One region of the Anaerobacillus sp. CMMVII genome, then DNA from elsewhere that is predicted to be linked to it. Evidence: riboswitches for the same ligand, from Rfam matches in the RefSeq annotation. Region 1 holds a riboswitch; the other holds the start of a gene.

What was found. A riboswitch is a leader RNA that binds a small molecule or an ion and turns the genes downstream of it on or off. The one in region 1 is predicted to bind S-adenosylmethionine.
Region 2: linked by a shared signal. The riboswitch ahead of H1D32_RS19625 (homocysteine synthase) and the one ahead of H1D32_RS19045 (homoserine dehydrogenase) in region 1 are both predicted to bind S-adenosylmethionine.

What each region holds. Positions count from the first base shown of each region.
Region 1 is NZ_JACEHK010000015.1:356,425-362,719, reverse strand. Features, by position in the region: gene H1D32_RS19055 (tRNA threonylcarbamoyladenosine dehydratase) at 302-1,063, opposite strand; RNA gene ssrS (6S RNA) at 1,270-1,447, opposite strand; gene H1D32_RS19045 (homoserine dehydrogenase) at 1,557-2,807, opposite strand; SAM riboswitch class I at 2,892-3,061, opposite strand; partial or broken gene aspS (aspartate--tRNA ligase) at 3,261-5,047, opposite strand; gene hisS (histidine--tRNA ligase) at 5,050-6,295, opposite strand, start outside.
Region 2 is NZ_JACEHK010000015.1:483,299-489,593, reverse strand. Features, by position in the region: gene H1D32_RS19630 (ComE operon protein 2) at 1-520, opposite strand, end outside; gene H1D32_RS19625 (homocysteine synthase) at 680-1,966, opposite strand; SAM riboswitch class I at 2,170-2,275, opposite strand; gene H1D32_RS19620 (helix-hairpin-helix domain-containing protein) at 2,356-2,958, opposite strand; gene H1D32_RS19615 (DUF2533 family protein) at 3,001-3,258, shown strand; gene comER (late competence protein ComER) at 3,392-4,210, shown strand; gene H1D32_RS19605 (class I SAM-dependent DNA methyltransferase) at 4,300-5,043, opposite strand; gene H1D32_RS19600 (CvfB family protein) at 5,049-5,912, opposite strand; gene rsfS (ribosome silencing factor) at 5,912-6,265, opposite strand; gene yqeK (bis(5'-nucleosyl)-tetraphosphatase (symmetrical) YqeK) at 6,269-6,295, opposite strand, start outside.

The DNA of each region.
Region 1 (6,295 bases):
TATTTATCAATACAAAGTTCAAAGAAATTCCACAAAAACTACTAATTCATTCATTAGTAAAAATATAAGGTCAAATAACTATCGTTTTTTGTATAAAAACACAAAGAAAGGACGAAAGTTATAACAAAATTGTACTAAAATGGTAATAAATTGGAGGTTGTTATGAGTTTTTCATGTATCAGGTTAGCTAGAAAAGCAAATTATTTGAAAAAAAGTAGGAAAGATGGTAAAGGAGGATATTGGTAATGGAGATGTTGAATTTGTCCTTTTAGGGAAACAAATTCAACATCCAATTTTTCGGCTATCTTTGGATATGAATATCCTTAAGTAGGGTAGTAATTACGTGACCAGCCATAATCAACCCTGATACAGATGGTACGAACGCATTCGAGGACGGAGGCATTTTGGCTTTTCTGACCGGAGACTCTTCCTGTGCTTTGGAAACAATTTCTTTTCTAATTTCTTCACGAATTTTAATCGGTTGTTCATCAGAGAAAACGACGTTTATCCCTTTATGAATTCCTTCTTTTCTTAGTTTTGTCCTAACCACTTTTGCAATTGGATCATAGCTTGTTTTAGATATGTCTGCAATCCGAAGTTTTGTGGGGTCCAATTTATTAGCTACCCCCATGCTTGAAATAATAGGAATTTTCCGTTTTAAACATTCTTTCATTAAATGAATTTTATATGAAATCGTATCAGAAGCATCTACGACAAAATCAAGTCCATATTCAAAAAAAGCTTCATACGTCTCTTCGGTGTAAAACATCTTTAGAGCAATTACTTCACATTCTGGATTAATATCTGCAATTCTAGCCTTCATTAAATCTACTTTAGGTTGACCTACAGTTGAAAGTAGCGCATGAATTTGCCGATTTACATTTGTTATATCGACGTCATCTTTATCTACTAGCACTAGCCTTCCAACACCTGACCTCGCTAATGCCTCTGCGGAGAAAGACCCAACACCACCGATACCTAAGACAGCAACCGTACTGTTTCTTAAAAGTTCTAAACCATCATGACCGATAGCGAGTTCATTTCTAGAAAATTGATGTAACATTACTTTTTCTCCTTCCAATCCCTATTAATACGATAGGAAATCTAAACTACACGAATAAAAATATATCATATGCAGTATAAAATGTAAATTTCCCCTTTCGGACTACAGCTATACATAGGCTGATGCTCCACTCTAATTCCTTTGATTAAGATATAAGAAAAAACCTAGGAATAGTTCCTAGGTTTGTCATTTCCAGTAAAATAAAATAGAGTCCCGATATGCCGTATAACACATAGTTTTGAACCTGCCTCAGCAGGTGGGTGCTTTGTTTAACTCTTTGTACTTCCTCTCGTGAAGGCTTGTATGCCAAGCTAAAACTTCAAGCTCCCATATTAAAAATGTTGGCTCAAAACGTATAGTATCCTACGAACACTTCAGGACTCATTTGTTATTTCAATAATATCATGATTTATTTTGAATTCAAGTTTGCTTAGAAATACTTTATATAAAAGTGAACTTCTGAGAAATAAACAAGCAGAATGTTTTCTTACTATTACAATGCTTTCAATTGTTTGTTCGCCTTTGTTTTTTGAACTTTCCCATTAACTCGCAATACCGGATAAAACTCTACTTTTTCATTAGCGGTATTGTTTAATGGAATTAACTCATTTATTGTGACTAACATTGCAACTTTTTGATTATTGTCAAATTGGACAACCTCTTCTACTGAGTGTATTATCTCTTTTAAGGTATGATAAACCTCTGTTTCATTATTTGTATCAAAAACAAGCAAAAACTCTTTGCATTCTAATTTACTTATTTTTTTTAATTTCGGAACACGTGGTTGGTTCCCACTTTTCTGTAGTTGATGAAGAAAGTCTTCAATCATACTTGTCGCTGTCGGCCTTTTACCAGCTCCTGGTCCTGATGCGAAAAAATTACCTAACCAGTCTCCTTGTAAGTATACTCCATTATTCTCATTTTCAATAGACGCCAACGGGGATTTCGCATCTACAAAACATGGAGAAATTGAACCTTTGATATCGGTTCCATCATAATATGCTTCAGCAATATACTTAAGTTTTAAATTGAAGTATTCACCAGCTTTAAAATGGCAGCTCTTTAAATGAGACATTCCACTTCTTTGAAACTGCTCAGGCTTTGGCCAGCTTCCAAAACAAAGCCTACATAGTATTTGTAGCTTATATAAAGCATCAAATCCTTCAATATCAGACGTAGGATCTGCTTCAGCAAACCCAAGCTGTTGTGCTTCTTTTAATACCGTCTCAAAATCATCGCTACCCGCTTGCAATCTTGTAATAATGTAATTTGTAGTACCGTTTAAAATCCCTGAAATCTTTTCAACAGAAGTCCATTGTAATTGACTTTTCAGTGTATTAATAATGGGAATCCCACCAGCAACTGTAGCCTCGTAGCCAATAAATGTTTCGTTTTTGTATGCTAAATTTTCTAGATTTGATCCGTGCTTAGCTACTAGCTCTTTATTTGCTGTAACAATCGGAACCTTTTTACTTAATAAAAACGTAATGTAATCTAACGCAGGTTGCTCACCACCCATGGCCTCAAAAACAACATCAAATTCATAGCTAAAAAAATCGTCAGGAGAATCTGTAAATAACTCACTATTTTTTTCACCTAAATAACGCTTTTTGTCCCTAATCAGTATTTTTTCCACAGTAATTCTTGTTCCTAAAATACTTTCTAAATAAGGTAACGTATCTGTAATTCCTTCATATACCCCAGAATTTACTGTTCCAAAGCCCAGTAAACCAATCTTAAGCAATGACATCATCTCCTTTTCACCATGGAAGAACTTAATTTAGCCAATAAAAAAACCTTTCCAGATAAGGAAAGGTTTTTGTGCCTTAACTTATCTTCCAGAGCTAGCTAGTAGCTCTGCTGAAATTAGCACCTTGTTTGTTAAAGCGAATTGTCTGCGCATAGAAGCGTACAATTTACTCTATCGGTTATCCAATGGATACCTAAACAGGTTGCCGGGCTTCATCGGGTCAGTCCCTCCGCCTCTCTTGATAAGTGATATTTATTTGTTGTGTATTTTACCGTTATAATAATCAGAGTTTTTATAAAATTCAAGTAAAAACAATATACCATGTTCTAGAAGAAATGTAAAATGTAAAATTGCAGTTTTGAGTTTTGAGTTTTGAGTTTTTGAATGTATTGCTTCGAAGCTTTACTTTCACCAACTCATCACTCTGCACTCAAAACTCATAACTAATTAAGCTTCAACCTTCTCTTCTTTCTTAGGCACAACGGATAAGTTTAGCTCCTTTAATTGTGCCTCACTTACTCCACTCGGTGCATTAGTTAACAAGCAACTTGCACTCGCTGTTTTCGGGAAGGCAATGGTATCACGTAAATTTGTTCTACCAGCAAGGATCATGATTAAACGATCTAACCCCAGTGCAATTCCGCCATGTGGAGGTGTCCCATATTCAAAAGCTTCCATTAAGAAACCAAATTGATTACGTGCTTCCTCGTCAGAAAAACCAAGAGCTTTAAACATCGTCTCCTGTAGCTCGCGTTCGTAAATCCGTTGTGATCCACCACCAAGCTCGTAACCATTTAACACTAAGTCATAAGCTTCTGCTCGTACTTTTTCAGGTGTGCTAACTAGTAACTCGAGATCCTCTTTTACTGGTCGAGTAAATGGATGATGTTCGGCAACATAGCGTTTTGCATCTTCATCATACGATAAAAGCGGGAATTCAGTTACCCATAAGAAGTTATATTTTGATTTATCGATTAGATTTAATTCTTTGGCAAATTTTAAGCGAAGTGCACCTAAGCTATCAAAAACGACTTTCTTTTTGTCAGCAGCAAAGAATAACAAATCTCCTGTTTCAGCGTGAATAGCTGACCGCAATTCCATTTGCTCTTCGTCTGACAAGAACTTGGCAATTGGGCCTTTTAATCCGTCTTCTTCAACCTTTAACCAAGCAAGACCCTTCGCTCCATAAATCGCAACGAATTTCGCTAGTTCATCAATCTCTTTACGAGAATACTTCGTTGCCCCACCTTTGACATTTAACCCTTTAACAATTCCACCATTTTCGATAGCTGAAGTAAATACTTTAAAACCACAGTCTTTGACAATATGAGAAAGTTCAACTAGTTCCATGTCAAAGCGAGTATCCGGCTTATCCGAACCGTAGCGATTCATCGCTTCATCATAAGAAAGTCTTTGGAACGGAGTTATTGCATCAATACCTTTAACTTCCTTCATGACTTTACTCATCATCTCTTCCATCATCGCTAATAAATCTTCTTTGTCCATGAAAGAAGTTTCAATATCGACTTGGGTAAATTCTGGTTGGCGATCAGCACGTAAATCTTCATCGCGGAAGCAACGAACAATTTGATAATAACGCTCAAAACCAGAAACCATTAATAACTGTTTAAAAATTTGTGGAGATTGTGGCAATGCATAGAACTCTCCATGGTGAACACGACTTGGTACTAAATAATCGCGCGCACCCTCTGGTGTACTCTTTGTAAGCATAGGAGTCTCAACTTCTAAAAATGCATTTTCGTCTAAATAGTCACGAATTAACTTCGATGTTTTATGTCGTAACATAAAAGTAGCTTGCATCTCAGGGCGTCTTAAATCAAGATAACGGTATTTTAAACGGACGTCTTCGGATGCTGTCGCATCATCTTCAATTAAAAATGGGAGTGATTTTGATTTATTTAAGACCTCTATTTTCGATGCTAAAACTTCTATTTTACCAGTTACCATTTTTGCATTTACCGTTGATTCATCACGCGCTATAACTGTTCCTTCAACATCAATGACATATTCATTACGGATTTTATTAGCAACTTGGTGAGCTTCTGCTGAAATTTCAGGCTGAAATACCACTTGGACAATACCTGAACGGTCACGTAAATCAATAAAAATAACTTGCCCTAAATCACGGCGTGTTTGTACCCACCCTTTAGTCGTACCTTTTCGCCGATTGCCGGCTCTAACACTTCTCCACAGTTATGCGTTCTTCCAATCACTATTAATGCCCCCTAGTATTCATCTTTTCTTGTAAATAACTTGTTAGCTCAATTACAGGAACTTCTTTTTGTTCGCCAGTTGCCATTTCTTTGACAACAACTGTGCCTTTTTCTAACTCATTCTCACCAATTATGACAACGAAAGTGGCTTGAAAACGATCAGCCGCCTTCATTTGAGCTTTCATTTTTTTATCAAGATAGTCTTGATCACACGAGAAGCCAGCTTTTCTTAGCTTGAAACTAATATTGGCTGCTTCAATTTTCGCTTCATCGCCCATAGCAATTACGTAGCAATCTAATTTCTCAGTTATCGGTAATGAAATATTTTGAACTTCAAGCGCCATCAATAATCGCTCGATACTTAAGGCAAATCCGATCCCAGGTGTTTCAGGGCCGCCAATTTCTTGAACTAAACCATTGTATCTTCCCCCACCACTTAGTGTCGTTATCGACCCGAAACCATCCCCATCAATCATAATTTCAAAAGCTGTATTATTGTAATAATCTAAACCTCGAACAAGATTTGGATCTACTACAAAAGCGATTTCCATATCAGTTAACAGCTTTTTAACTTTATCAAAATAGATTGTTGACTCTTCATTTAAGTAATCCAAAATGGCTGGAGCCGTTCCCATTAATTCATGATCACGATCTTTTTTACAATCTAATATTCGTAATGGATTTTTTTCTAATCGAGATTGACAATCTGAACAAAACTCTTCAATTCTCGGCTCAAAGTGGTCTATTAGAGCTTTTCGATGAGCATTTCTGCTCTCCGTATCTCCTAAGCTATTGATAACAAGCTTGAGGTTCTTAAGCCCTAATTCGCGATAAAACTCCATGGCTAACGCAATTACTTCAGCGTCAATAGTCGGATCAGCGCTTCCTAACGCCTCTACACCAAATTGGACAAACTGGCGCATTCTTCCTGATTGTGGTCTCTCATAACGAAACATCGGACCAATATAGTAAAGTTTAGTCGGTTGGCTAGGGTTACCAAAAAGTTTATTTTCCACATACGATCTAGCAACAGACGCAGTTCCTTCAGGTCTTAACGTTAAGCTACGTTCACCGCGATCTTCAAAAGTATACATTTCCTTTTGAACGACATCCGTCGTGTCACCTACTCCTCGCAAAAACAATTCAGTATGCTCAAAAATAGGTGTGCGGATTTCTTTATAATTGTAACGTCGACAAAGATCTCTTGCCTTTCCCTCCACAAATTGCCAAAGTTCTACTTTCCCGGGT
Region 2 (6,295 bases), 130 kb from region 1:
GCTCTTCCTCACTGATACCTGCCTCTTCAAGTTTCGTCAGTAATTCCGCTGTAAAAGCTAATTTTTCAGTGGTTTTCATATCTAAAATCATTTCCTCTAACTCTACATTTTCCACATGCACACCTGCACTTTTAAACAACTCAATAGCATATGGGTGATTTTTGTAATCTTTCGCATAGAAAACAGCTTTTATGCCGCTTTGTATAATTGCTTTAGCACAATTTAAACAGGGAAAATGAGTGACATAAATTTCAGCACCTGCAGTTGGGACTCCGAATTTAGCACATTGTAACAATGCATTTATCTCCGCGTGAATCGTTCTAATACAATGATTATTCTCTACATAGCAATTATCATCTGTACAATGGTCTCCCCCAGAAATTGAGCCATTATAACCGCCAGCAATAATTCGCTTATCTCTTACAATCGTTGCTCCTACCATTAATCGTGTACAAGTACTTCTTAGTGCAAGCAAATGACTTTGAGCCATAAAATATTGATCCCATGATATCCGTGACAAGGTTTGTCCCTCCTTCTTGCGTTTCTCTCTATAGTTTAGACAAAATATGACACGTCCGTCAATGTTTGAATGTAGAATGTTGAGTGTTGAGTGTTGAGTGTTGAAACATTGTGAAATTTTCACAATGTTTCAACACTCGTAATTCGTAATTCGTAATTATTAGCTCTGGCTTACTTCAAGTGCTTGTTGTAGGTCTGCAATTATATCGTTACTGTTTTCAATGCCGATTGATAGGCGAATTAGCTCAGGTGTGACCCCCGCAGATCGTTGCTCTTCTGGTGAGAGCTGCTGATGTGTTGTACTTGCTGGATGAATGACTAGGGACTTAGCATCACCAACGTTAGCTACATGTGAAAATAATTGTAGCGCATTAATAAACCTTTTCCCTTCTTCAACACCACCCTTAATTCCAAAGGTAAGAATTGCCCCCTTCCCATTTGGAAGGTATTTTCTTGCTAACAGATGGCTTGGATGGCTCTCTAAGCCCGGGTAGCTAACCCATTCTACTAAAGAGTTTTCATTTAAGTAATTCGCCACCTTTAATGCATTTTCACAATGGCGTTCCATTCGTAAGTGTAAAGTTTCTAAACCTTGTAATAATAAGAAGGAATTTAAAGGAGCTATTGCCGGCCCTATATCTCTTAATAGTTGTACTCGAGCTTTAATAATATAAGCTAAATTCCCAACTGCTTCTGTATAAACTATTCCATGATAACTTGGATCTGGTTTTGAAAGACCTGGAAATTTACCATTCGCCCAATCAAAATTTCCTCCATCAACAATAATTCCTCCGATTGAGGTACCATGACCGCCAATAAACTTCGTCGCAGAATGGATGACAATATCGGCTCCGTGTTCAATTGGCCGACATAAAGCAGGAGTAGAAAATGTTGCATCGACAACAAGTGGAATTCCATTTTCATGAGCAATAGTTGAAACAGCTTCTAGATCAAGGACATCCCCTTTAGGATTCCCGATAATTTCACCATAAAGAAGCTTTGTTTTATCAGTTATAGCAAGACGATAGTTTTCTGGGTCAGTTCCATCCACAAAGTTGACTTTAATCCCTAACTTTCTGAATGTATGCGCAAAAAGGTTATATGTTCCTCCATAAAGTGAACTTGAAGCAACAACTTCATCTCCACTCTCACAAATATTGAGGATCGCTAGCGTTATTGCAGATTGGCCACTAGCAGTTGCCAACGCTGCTATTCCACCTTCAAGTTCAGCAACCCTTTTTTCAAAAACATCTTGAGTCGGATTCATAATTCTTGTGTAGATGTTCCCTGGCTCTGCTAGAGCAAAAAGATTTGCCGCATGTTCAGTATCTTTAAAAACATAAGAGGTAGTTTGATATATTGGGACTGCCCTTGATAACGTATTACTATCAGCTTCCTGTCCCCCATGTACAGCAATTGTTTCTAAACTCCATTTTCTTTCGGTCATTTTTTGTTTTCCTCCTCTAATTGAGTGAATTTCATAATTACCTTAATCGAGCTATATCAAATCTATTTGTAGTTACGAATGGTTCTACGCAACTACATTTAGAACTAGTAGCGACAATAGTGAATTATGAAATTCATTAAAATAAATTCCCAAAATAAAAAACTCTTCCTCAGGTTGAGAGAAGAGTTAATATCTGCTTCTTTCTCTCATTTTTCAGAACTACAAAGCTCTGTTGGATTTAGCACCTTGTGTTTTCACACTGGTTGCCGGGTTTCATAGGGCCAGTCCCTCCACCTCTCTCAATAAGAGTTTTCATTTAATTTTGCCATTGTGGTGATTATACCGGCTAATAGTAAGAATTGTCAATAAATTTAAAGGTAAATGTTTTATTACTTTACCTCGATGAATTCTGTCATCTTTTCAACAGTTTTTTGACCTATTCCTGATACATTCGTTAATTCTCCAATGCTGTTAAATTTCCCATTTTCTTCTCGATATTTAATAATTGCGGCTGCCTTTGCAGGACCGATCCCTGGGATCTTTTGTAGCTCATCATTTGAGGCAACGTTTACATTGATTTTTTCACTAGATTTATTGGAGATTAATGGTACTAAGTCTTGTATTTCTTCCTCACCAGTTATTGGAACAAAAATTACCATTTCGTCCTCTAGCAATAAAGCCAAATTTATGACATTTTTATTTGCCTCTTGGAGAAATCCATTTGCTTTTTCAATGGCATGGACCACCCGATCTCCAAGTTTCATCTCATAGACTCCAGGTTTTTCTACGGCTCCTTTCACGTCAACGATGATGGGCTGAGCTATTGGGACAGTTTCTGTTTCGATGTCTACAGTTTCTTGGTACATAGCTAATTGAAATTGCTCTTGAGTATCTATGCTGTTGTCAAAATTTCTAATAAAGCTTACACTAAGTAGCAAGGCAATTGTACAGACCGCAATTAAAAAAATACGGTTGCGTTTAATTTTGATCATTTTAATACCCCCTAAATGAATGGTAAAAAGGAGAATCTTTACATGAGTGTACATTTACAAATGAAGGCCCACGTAAATAAATTTATTGCTGGAGAAAAAAGATACCGAGAACTGGATTTGTTACGGGAAGAAAAAATTGAGGCTGTAATACAAGCGGCGAAGAAAAATCAGGAATTTTCTTTAACAGAAATAAATGCTATTACTGAAGAGATGAACAACCTAAGTAGAAAATTCCGTTTTCCAATGAGGAAACTTGTCAAAAAAGAAATGGTAGTAGAATTTATTAATCGAAAAAACTAAACTTTTCTGCTCAGCAATGATTTATTTGCTGGGCTTTTTTGTATTTTCGCAAAGTCGCTGATTTGTGGCATAATCACTCTTTGAGGCACATAGACTTAAGGGAAGAAAGTTCGACAAGGAGGGGGTTGAACACATGAAAATCGGGATTATCGGAACAGGTAGTATGGGGAGCATTTTACTTGAAGCGTTCGTTGAATCAACTGCAGTAACCCCATCTCAACTTATCATCACAAACAAAACAATTGAAAAAGCATATGCTTTTACTGAAAGATTTCCAGATTTAAAAGTAGTTGAGTCCGCTAAAGATGTTGCTTGCGAGGCTGACATAATGTTTATATGTGTAAAACCTTTACAATTTCATTCATTACTTAAGGAGATAAATCCTGTATTGAAAGAGCATCAAATGATTATTTCAATAACTAGTCCGATAACTATTGATCAATTAGAGTCAATTGTTTGTTGTAAAACAGCCCGCATTATCCCAAGCATTACGAATAGTGCTTTAGCAGGGACTTCACTAGTAACTCTAGGAACTACATGTACTGCTGGCGATGCTGAAACTCTACACAGTCTACTGACACATATTTCCACACCCGTAATTATTGATGAAAAGATTACACGTGTAGCTTCTGATATCGCTAGTTGCGGACCAGCCTTCTTTAGTTATTTGGTACAGTGTTTTATCGAGTCCGCGGTACGCAAGACTGAAATTACACAAGATGATGCAACAAAGTTAGCAAGTGAAATGGTGATAGGATTTGGAAAATTACTTGAAAAAGAAATTTACACATTACCGACCTTACAAGAGCGGGTTTCAGTTCCAGGTGGTGTCACGGGTGAGGGCTTAAAAGTTCTAAAAGAAGAAATTGGGGATATGTTTGACCTCGTATTTGAAAAAACACATGCAAAATACTATGAAGACATAGAAAAAATAAAAAAACAATTCCAATAAACATATTATAAAAAAAATAACAATATGTGAAAAGAGTCAATTTCCACAAAATTAGGAAATTGACTCTTTTTTACTAGATCATGAAAATACTAAGCTTTTTTAGCAACAAAAAACCAACGTTCTGCTTTCTCATTGAGCTCGTTTAAAGAAAAATCACCAGTAATTGACACTAAATTAAATCCAGCGTTATGCAATGCTTGCTCATACATATTAATCGGGTATGTCCGTTGCTGATGAAATTCATCAAAACGCTCATAAAATCCCTGCTCATTTAAGACAAAAAAGGATAAATCATGCTCAACACTATAGGCAGGTTCACCAGCAAAACATTCCCAAATATAGGCGATCTCTTCACCATTATGTGCAAACGTATGGCCAGTAAACACTTCTTCAACTTTATAAATGGAATGAACATCAAATATAAATAATCCATTGTCCTCTAGATGGTCCGCAATTCTTTGAAAGGTTGTCAAAATTTCTTGTTCATTTTTCAGGTAGTTTAACGAATCACATAGAGAGACTACCGTATTAAATGTACCTAAGCCTTCTAATTCTCGCATATCCTGTTGATAAAATTGCACCGTTGTTCCTTCAACTTTGCTTTTTTCGTTAGCTATAAATAGCATTTCTTCTGATAAGTCCACTGCCGTTAGTTTAAATCCATGCTTACTTAATGGTATTGCAATATTTCCAGTTCCACAGCCAAGGTCGAGAATTTCTCCTTGATTTAAGTGATTCATTTCCAATATTTTTAAAACGAAAGACACCCACTGGTCATAAGGGGCGTCTTTCATTAACTCATCATACAAATAAGCAAACTTTCCGTAATTCATCCAATTTACTCCTTTTTATACGTCCAACCATCTTTTTGATAAATCTTACCTTCCTTTAGAAGTTTTCCGATGGCTCGTTTAAATGCCCCTTTGCTCATGTCGAACTTTTGCTTGATAATCATCGGATCTGAATTATCCGTGTAAGGCATACCACCCTCACGTTTCAATAAAAAATCATAGATTTTATCAGCATCATCATGTCTTCGTTCATGCGCTTTAGGTTGCATTGATATATTAATTTTCCCGTCATCTCTAACAAAGGTTACTCTTGCAGTTATCACTTTTCCAAGGTGCAAATCATCGGTTGTTTCATTAAAATGAAGAAAGGCAACATACCCCTGATCCGTCATTACGAAAACGCCTTTTTCCGCAAATGAATAAATCGTTCCTGTTATTTCCTCGTTTAAGATTGTCTTTGGGGCAAGTTCTGCCGCTTCCTCTATTGGCGTTCCACGAAGTAATCTCCCCATTAATCTTCCTTTTTTATCATAAATTAATGATACAGGAATTTTGTCGCCAACTTTTGGCCATAACGCACGGTCAGGACCTAGATCATCCATAGACAAGAATAGATCACGATCAATACCATTATATAAGAAAACACCATCTCTTTCATTTACAGATACAACTTTAAGCCAATCAAATTTCCCAAGTGAAATAATAGGCTTTTCCATTGTAGCGGCAAGACGTCCTTGATGGTCGTGAAATAAGAAGACTTCAACAGTGTCACCAACTTCGATTGGATCCGTGACTTGTCGTTTATGCAATAAAACATCTTCACTGTCTACTTTTTCAGATGTTAAAAAATAACCAAAATCAGCTTTGCGTGCCACCTTTAACTTAACAATTATTCCAGGCTTAAATTCCATTACCCAAGAACCCCTTCTACATCAAGTGTAGGCGCATCTCCCCAAAGCTTTTCTAAATTATAATAAACCCTCTCGTCCTTATGGAACACATGAACGACAACATCATCAAGATCGATTAGGACCCAGCGAGCTTGATCAAAACCCTCTAATCTTTTCAACTCTATCTCATTCTCTTGTGCAGTTTTCTTTATTTCAGTTGCAATTGCTTGGACTTGCTTTTCTGAGTTACCGTGGCAAATCAGGAAATAATCAGAGATCAGAGAAATCCCCTTCATATCTAAAACCATAATATTTTCTGCTCTTTTATCGTCTGCTGCTTTAACTGCTAATTCTAAAATTTTATTTTCATGCATGTACTAAAACTCCTCCTTTAAAATTAAGTG